Linked DNA regions of Indioceanicola profundi. The protein of the gene in region 2 binds, or shares a complex with, the protein of the main gene of each other region. Links are inferred from orthologs where the notes say so. Each region holds a gene or a part of one and is shown on either strand. Other genes may lie near its edges.

Region 1 (3,138 bases), 1.1 Mb from region 2 along the record:
CCTTGACCTTACTGTCCTTGGCGTTCTCGGACTTGAAGGGGAAGTAGCCGTCCTGGGCAACCGGATCGAACAGGAACCCGTGCTTCTCCTCCGACGCGAAGAAGGCCGCCCATTCGGCATAGAGCTGCCGGATCAGCCCGGCATCGATGGGGTGGTTGCGCAGCACGGCGAAGCCGGTGCTGTGCAGGGACCGGGTGAACTGGGCGGCGGCGTCCGGCGACGCGAAATCCACGGTTTCGATATTGAACATGGCGGCGGTCTTCTTCTGCTGGCGCGCGCAGGACGGCACGCGCGGTCATCCCGTCTTTCTGGGGTCCGGCGCGTGAACCGTCAACTGCGGCGTTGGCAGGTGGCGGACGGCCGCCTGCTCACCCGGCCTGATCCGCCGGGACCACGAAGCTGTCGATCACCTTCTTCAGGCCCGCGGCGTCGAAGGCGATCTCGAGCTTGTCATTGTCCACGGTGCGCACCGTGCCGTAGCCGAACTTCTGGTGGAAGACCCGGCTGCCGGGATTGTAGGCCCGGTCGGGGCGGGAGCGGGGCTTCACCTCATAGGCGGTGCCCTCGATCACCCGGGCCGGGGCCTGGGGTGCCCGCTGGCCCATGCGGTTGAAGCGCTCATTGAAGCCGGATGCCGCCCAGGTGCCGCCCTGTGCGCCGTAGCCGGCCCCGTACCCGCCGAAACCGCCGCCGGCGATGCCGGGATTGTTCTCCACCTCGATATGCTCCGGCGGCAGCTCCTCCACGAAGCGGGAAGCGATGGAGCTGGCCCAGGAGCCGTGGATGCGGCGGTTGGCGGCGTGGCTGATATGGACGCGCTTGCGGCCGCGGGTGATGCCGACATAGGCCAGCCGCCGCTCCTCCTCCAGCCCGGCGATGCCGTTCTCGTCCAGGGTGCGCTGACTGGGGAAGACGCCCTCCTCCCAGCCGGGCAGGAAGACGACATCGAACTCCAGCCCCTTGGCCCCGTGCAGGGTCATCAGGCTGACCTGCTCCGCCCCGCTGCTGTCGGCATTTTCCATCACCAGAGAGACGTGTTCCAGGAACCCGGTCAGGTTCTCGAACTCGCCCATGGCGTTGATGAGTTCCTTCAGGTTCTCCAGCCGGCCGGGCGCCTCGGGCGTTTTGTCCTCCTGCCACATGCGGGTATAGCCGCTCTCATCCAGGATGGTCTGGGCGAGGTCGGTATGGTCCAGCGTTTCGATCTGGCCCTGCCAGCGGGCGATGTCCTGCATGAGCGCGCGCAGCGTGGCGCGCATCTTGGGCTTCAGCTCGTCCGTTTCCGTCAGCCGCCACGCGGCCTCCGTCAGGGGAACGCCCAGCGCACGGGCGGCTTGGTAGAGCTGCTGCACGGTGGCGGGGCCGATGCCACGCTTCGGCGTATTGATGATCCGCTCGAACGCCAGATCGTCGTCGGGCTGCGAGACGACCCGCAGATAGGCCAGGGCGTCGCGGATCTCCAGCCGCTCATAGAAGCGGGGGCCGCCGACCACCTTGTAAGGCAGGCCCAGCGTGATGAACCGTTCCTCGAACTCGCGGGTCTGGAAGCCGGCGCGGACCAGCACCGCGATCTCCGACAGCTTGATGCCCTTGCGTTGCAGCGCCTCGACCTCGTCCCCGACCCAGCGGGCCTCCTCCTCCGCATCCCAGAGGCCGCGGACCCTGACCTTCTCCCCGCCTTCGAATTCGGTCCAGAGCTGCTTGCCGAGCCGGCCCTGGTTGTTGGCGATGATGCCGTGGGCAGCGCCCAGGATATGGGCGGTGGAGCGATAGTTCTGCTCCAGCCGGATCACGGCCGCGCCGGGGAAATCCTGCTCGAACCGCAGGATGTTGCCGACCTCCGCCCCGCGCCAGCCATAGATCGACTGATCGTCATCCCCGACGCAGCAGATGTTCTTGTGGGCCTGGGCCAGCAGGCGCAGCCACAGATACTGGGCCACGTTGGTGTCCTGGTACTCGTCCACCAGGATGTAGTGGAAGCGCCGGTGGTATTCGGCCAGCACATCGATATGCTGCTGGAACAAGGTGATGTTGTGCAGCAGCAGATCGCCGAAGTCGCAGGCGTTCAGGGTGCGCAGCCGCTCCTGATATTGGCGGTACAACTCTAGCAGGCGGCCGTTCGCCATGTCGCCGGCATCCTGGGACTTCAGCCGGTCGGGGGTCAGCGCGCGGTCCTTCCACCGCTCGATGGCGGACAGCAGCACACGGGCCGGCCACTTCTTCGAATCCACATTCTCCGCCTCCATCAACTGCTTCAGCAGGCGGATCTGGTCGTCGGTGTCCAGGATGGTGAAGTTGGGCTTCAGCCCCACCAGCTCGGCATGGCGGCGCAGAATGCGAGCGGCGAGCGCGTGGAAGGTGCCCATCCACCAGCCTTCCGACTGGCTGCCCAGCAGATTGTCCACCCGGTCCCGCATCTCCTTCGCCGCCTTGTTGGTGAAGGTGACGGTCAGGATCTGCCAGGGCGTCGCGCGGCGGGTCAGCAGGATATGGGCCAGCCGGGTGGTCAGCACCCGCGTCTTTCCGGTGCCGGCGCCGGCCAGCACCAGCACCGGTCCGTCCACGGCCTCCACCGCCTCCCGCTGGACCGGGTTCAGCCCGTCCAGATAGGACATGTGACGGCCCAGCGCCGGCGGCATCGGCGGCGGGGCGTCGTGATCGTCGCGGTCCCGCGGCTTGGCGGGAACGGGCGGGCGGGCGGGGGGTGTGGAGAACAGGTCGGCCATGGCCGGAACATATATAGCACAAGCCGCGGCCGGTCATCCCCCCGGCGGCACGATCGCCCTTCCCCGTTGTTGCTCCTGCCGCCCGCATGTCACGACCGATTTCGTTGCGGAAGCTGCGGCGGGGTGGGAAGATGGCGAGGCCCGATGGCGGGCGTGGAGGAGCAAGGGATGGTGTCCGTGCGGTTGAACGATCCGAAGACGCTGGAAGCGATCGGAATCCTGGCCGGCGTGCTGGATGAGATCACGGGGCCGGAGCGGCTGGAGTGCTTGATGGCTGCCAATGCCCTGCGCCAGGTGGTGGAGACCAAGTCGGAAACGGCGTTGAACTTCGCCCGCCAAGCCTTCGAGTCGCTGGACGGCGACGTGCGCCGTCGCATCCAGTCCGATGCCACGGATACGGCCGTCCAGTTCA
Region 2 (3,117 bases):
AATGTTGTCGGAAATAGGATGTCGAGCGCAATCAAGAAGGATTCATCAAGGGCGCGGGTTGTTTTTGCCTGCGGATTATTGCTGCACGAGTTTGAGGAAATTTCTAGATGTTCTCATGTTTCGAGAAGTCTCTCTCCTCTTGCGAGAAAATTGTCTCCGTTGCTCGAGAAAGGTAAGATTCTTGCTGCGGCTGATTGTGAAGTCATAAAGGCTTGGATAAATGGCGAGATTTCGTTTTTAAGTGGAAGCCAGAAATGAATGCGAGTACTGGAAGTTCGGCGGATGCTGACCGGGTTGATGGACCTGTTTGGATGAGGGTTCTTCGCGGCCGACCGGTTTCCAACGAAGGTAGTTGGATTGCCATAGTGTGGTCGAGTTTTGATGTTGGCCTCGCAGGTCTGCGGGGTGGCCTTTGCCGAGCGGGGTAGGAGTTCGAACCTAGCTCACCGCCGCTTCCTAGTCCTCGTCCCGCCGAACTGGATGCCGCCTACCTCCACCCCGCCATCGTCGGTGGCGTGGGCGGCGCGGGGTTGGCGGGGGGCGGAGTCGGAGCCTCGGCCGCCTTTGCGGGGGCGGCCGCTGCCGGAGTCGTCGCGGCCGCGCCCGCCGCGGGGGCGTTCGCCCTGGGCGCTGGCGCGCAGCGCGCTGGCGCCGGGGATGCCGGGGGCGGCGAGGCCGAGGTCGATCTGCTCCAGTCGGCGGATTTCGTCGCGGATGCGGGCGGCCTCCTCGAACTCCAGGTCGGCCGCGGCGGTGCGCATCTTCTTCTCCAGCTCGGCGATGATCTGCTTGATGCTCTTGCCGGAGAGGTCGGCGCCGGCGGCTCCGGTGTCCACCTCCACACGGTCGCCGCGCTCATAGACGCTGCCCAGCACGTCGGCGATGTTCTTCTTCACCGATTCCGGCGTGATGCCGTGCTCGGCATTGTAGGCGAGCTGCTTGGCGCGGCGGCGCGAGGTCTCCTCCAGCGCCGCCTTGATGCTGTCCGTCTCGCGGTCGGCATAGAGGATGGCGCGGCCCTCCACATTGCGGGCGGCGCGGCCGATGGTCTGGATCAGCGAGGTGCGGGAGCGCAGATAGCCTTCCTTGTCCGCATCCAGGATGGCGACCAAGCCGCATTCGGGGATGTCCAGCCCCTCGCGCAGCAGGTTGATGCCGATCAGCACGTCGAACACGCCGAGGCGGAGATCGCGGATGATCTCGATCCGCTCCAGGGTCTCCACGTCGGAGTGGACGTAGCGGACCTTGATGCCGGCCTCCATCATGTATTCGGTCAGCGCCTCGGCCATCTTCTTGGTCAGGGTGGTGACCAGGACGCGCAGCCCCTTGGCCACGACCTCCCGCACCTCCGCCATGACGTCGTCCACCTGGGTCTCGGTGGGGCGGATGATGACCTCCGGATCGACCAGGCCGGTGGGGCGGACCACCTGCTCGGCGAAGACGCCGCCGGTGCGCTCCATCTCCCACGGGCCGGGGGTGGCGGAGACGAACACCGTGGGCGGCCGCATCACGTTCCACTCCTCGAACTTGAGCGGGCGGTTGTCGGTGCAGGAGGGCAGGCGGAACCCATGCTCGGACAAGGTGGTCTTGCGCATGAAGTCGCCTTTGAACATGCCGCCGATCTGGGGAACCATCACATGGCTCTCATCCACGATCAGCAGGGCGTCGTCCGGCAGGTACTCGAACAGGGTCGGCGGCGGCTCCCCCGGATTGCGGCCGGAGAGATAGCGGGAATAGTTCTCGATGCCGGCGCAGGAGCCGGTCGCCATCATCATCTCGATGTCGAAGGTGGTGCGCTGGTCCAGCCGCTGCGCCTCCAGCAGGCGACCCTGGGCGTACAGCTCCTCCAGCCGGACCTTGAGGTCGTGCTTGATCTGGTTGATGGCCTGCTGGAGCGTGGGCTTCGGTGTGACATAGTGGCTGTTGGCGTAGATGCGCACCTCCTTCATGGAGGCGGACTTCTCGCCCGTCAGCGGGTCGATCTCGACAATGCTCTCCACCTCGTCCCCGAACAGGGAAAAGCGCCAGGCGCGGTCCTCCATGTGGGCGGGGAACAGCTCGATGGTGTCGCCGCGCACGCGGAAGGAGCCGCGGGCGAAGCCGACATCGTTGCGGCGGTACTGGAGCTCGATGAGCTGGGCCAGGAACTTCTGCCGGTCGAGCGTGTCGCCCACATTCACGTCCACCGTCATCGCCTGATAGGTCTCGACCGAGCCGATGCCGTAGATGCAGGAGACGGAGGCCACGACGATGGTGTCCCGCCGCTCCAGCAGGGCACGGGTGGCGGAGTGGCGCATCCGCTCGATCTGCTCGTTGATCGAGGATTCCTTCTCGATATAGGTGTCGGTGCGGGGGACGTAGGCCTCCGGCTGGTAATAGTCGTAGTAGGAGACGAAGTACTCCACCGCATTGTCGGGGAAGAAGCTCTTCATCTCGCCATAGAGCTGGGCGGCCAGGGTCTTGTTCGGGGCGAGCACCAGGGTCGGGCGCTGAAGCCGCTCGATCACATGGGCGATGGTGAAGGTCTTGCCCGAGCCGGTGACGCCCAGCAGCACCTGGTCCTTCTCCCCCTGGTGCAGGCCCTGCGTCAGCTCCTCGATGGCGCGCGGCTGGTCGCCGGCCGGCGTGTACTCCGACACCACGGTCAGCGGATGCCGCATCGGGGGCGAGGGCAGGCGGGTGCGCCAGGGCATGACCGGGTTGTCGGTCAGGGGCTGGTGCGGAGCGGCGGCGGGGGCGAGATCCTGGGGCATGGGGCTAAGATACGGTGCGGGCGCGCCTTGTTCCAGGGGGTGATCCCGCTTTGTTCGCGCGCCCGCCAGCGGCGTGCTGCAGGGCGTGGCACAGCGGTTCCCACGCGGTCTCCACCGTGTGGCTGGGCGGGCCGTCCTCGCGGGCGTAGGCGCGGACCGCGTCGGCGAGGTCGGCGCTGCGGCAGCAGCTTTTCGGGGGCGGGCCGCCGAAATCGGCGCTGTTCGGGAAGACCGCCAGCACCCGCACCCGGACCAGGGGGAAGCGGGCGCGGATGGCGCTGATCAGGGGATGGAGCTGGATCACGGGGTTCAGCATGGTGGCGACCTTGTGGTCCGGCGCCGCATAGCGCCACTGCCCCGCCGA

What was found.
Region 1: the proteins of uvrB (region 2) and DOL89_RS03070 are in contact, whole or in part, in a crystal structure (PDB 7EGT), measured with the Thermus thermophilus proteins. The link is inferred for Indioceanicola profundi from one-to-one orthologs. Residues at the interface, in WP_096411307.1 of Thermus thermophilus: Glu23, Leu25, Arg26, Asp27, Gly28, Glu29, Arg30, Phe31, Arg55, Glu326, Asp327, Phe328, Glu379, Ser382, Gln383, His398, Gly400, Arg401; in WP_096412145.1 of Thermus thermophilus: His654, Arg656, Phe657, Gln666, Asp668, Glu669, Lys680, Arg681, Leu682, Ser683, Lys685, Tyr686, Ala687.

The regions. Positions count from the first base shown.
Region 1 is NZ_CP030126.1:635,690-638,827, reverse strand. What follows is about bases 5-3,031. They hold DOL89_RS03070 (ATP-dependent helicase), read right to left. Parts: upstream 2,640-3,031; coding sequence 369-2,639; downstream 5-368. Other genes in these bases: DOL89_RS03065 (hypothetical protein), read left to right, coding at 2,904-3,031; DOL89_RS03075 (isopenicillin N synthase family dioxygenase), read right to left, coding at 5-289. Also shown: more of DOL89_RS03075, read right to left, coding at 1-4; more of DOL89_RS03065, read left to right, coding at 3,032-3,138. UniProt on the Escherichia coli protein: A helicase with DNA-dependent ATPase activity. Unwinds DNA duplexes with 3'-5' polarity. Translocates on single-stranded DNA with 3'-5' polarity. Initiates unwinding more efficiently from a nicked substrate than double-stranded DNA.
Region 2 is NZ_CP030126.1:1,686,873-1,689,989, reverse strand. Bases 53-3,058 are described here. They hold uvrB (excinuclease ABC subunit UvrB), read right to left. Parts: upstream 2,661-3,058; coding sequence 444-2,660; downstream 53-443. Other genes in these bases: DOL89_RS08050 (NERD domain-containing protein), read right to left, coding at 2,758-3,058; DOL89_RS24780 (NACHT domain-containing protein), read left to right, coding at 53-258. Also shown: more of DOL89_RS24780, read left to right, coding at 1-52; more of DOL89_RS08050, read right to left, coding at 3,059-3,117. UniProt on the Escherichia coli protein: The UvrABC repair system catalyzes the recognition and processing of DNA lesions. A damage recognition complex composed of 2 UvrA and 2 UvrB subunits scans DNA for abnormalities.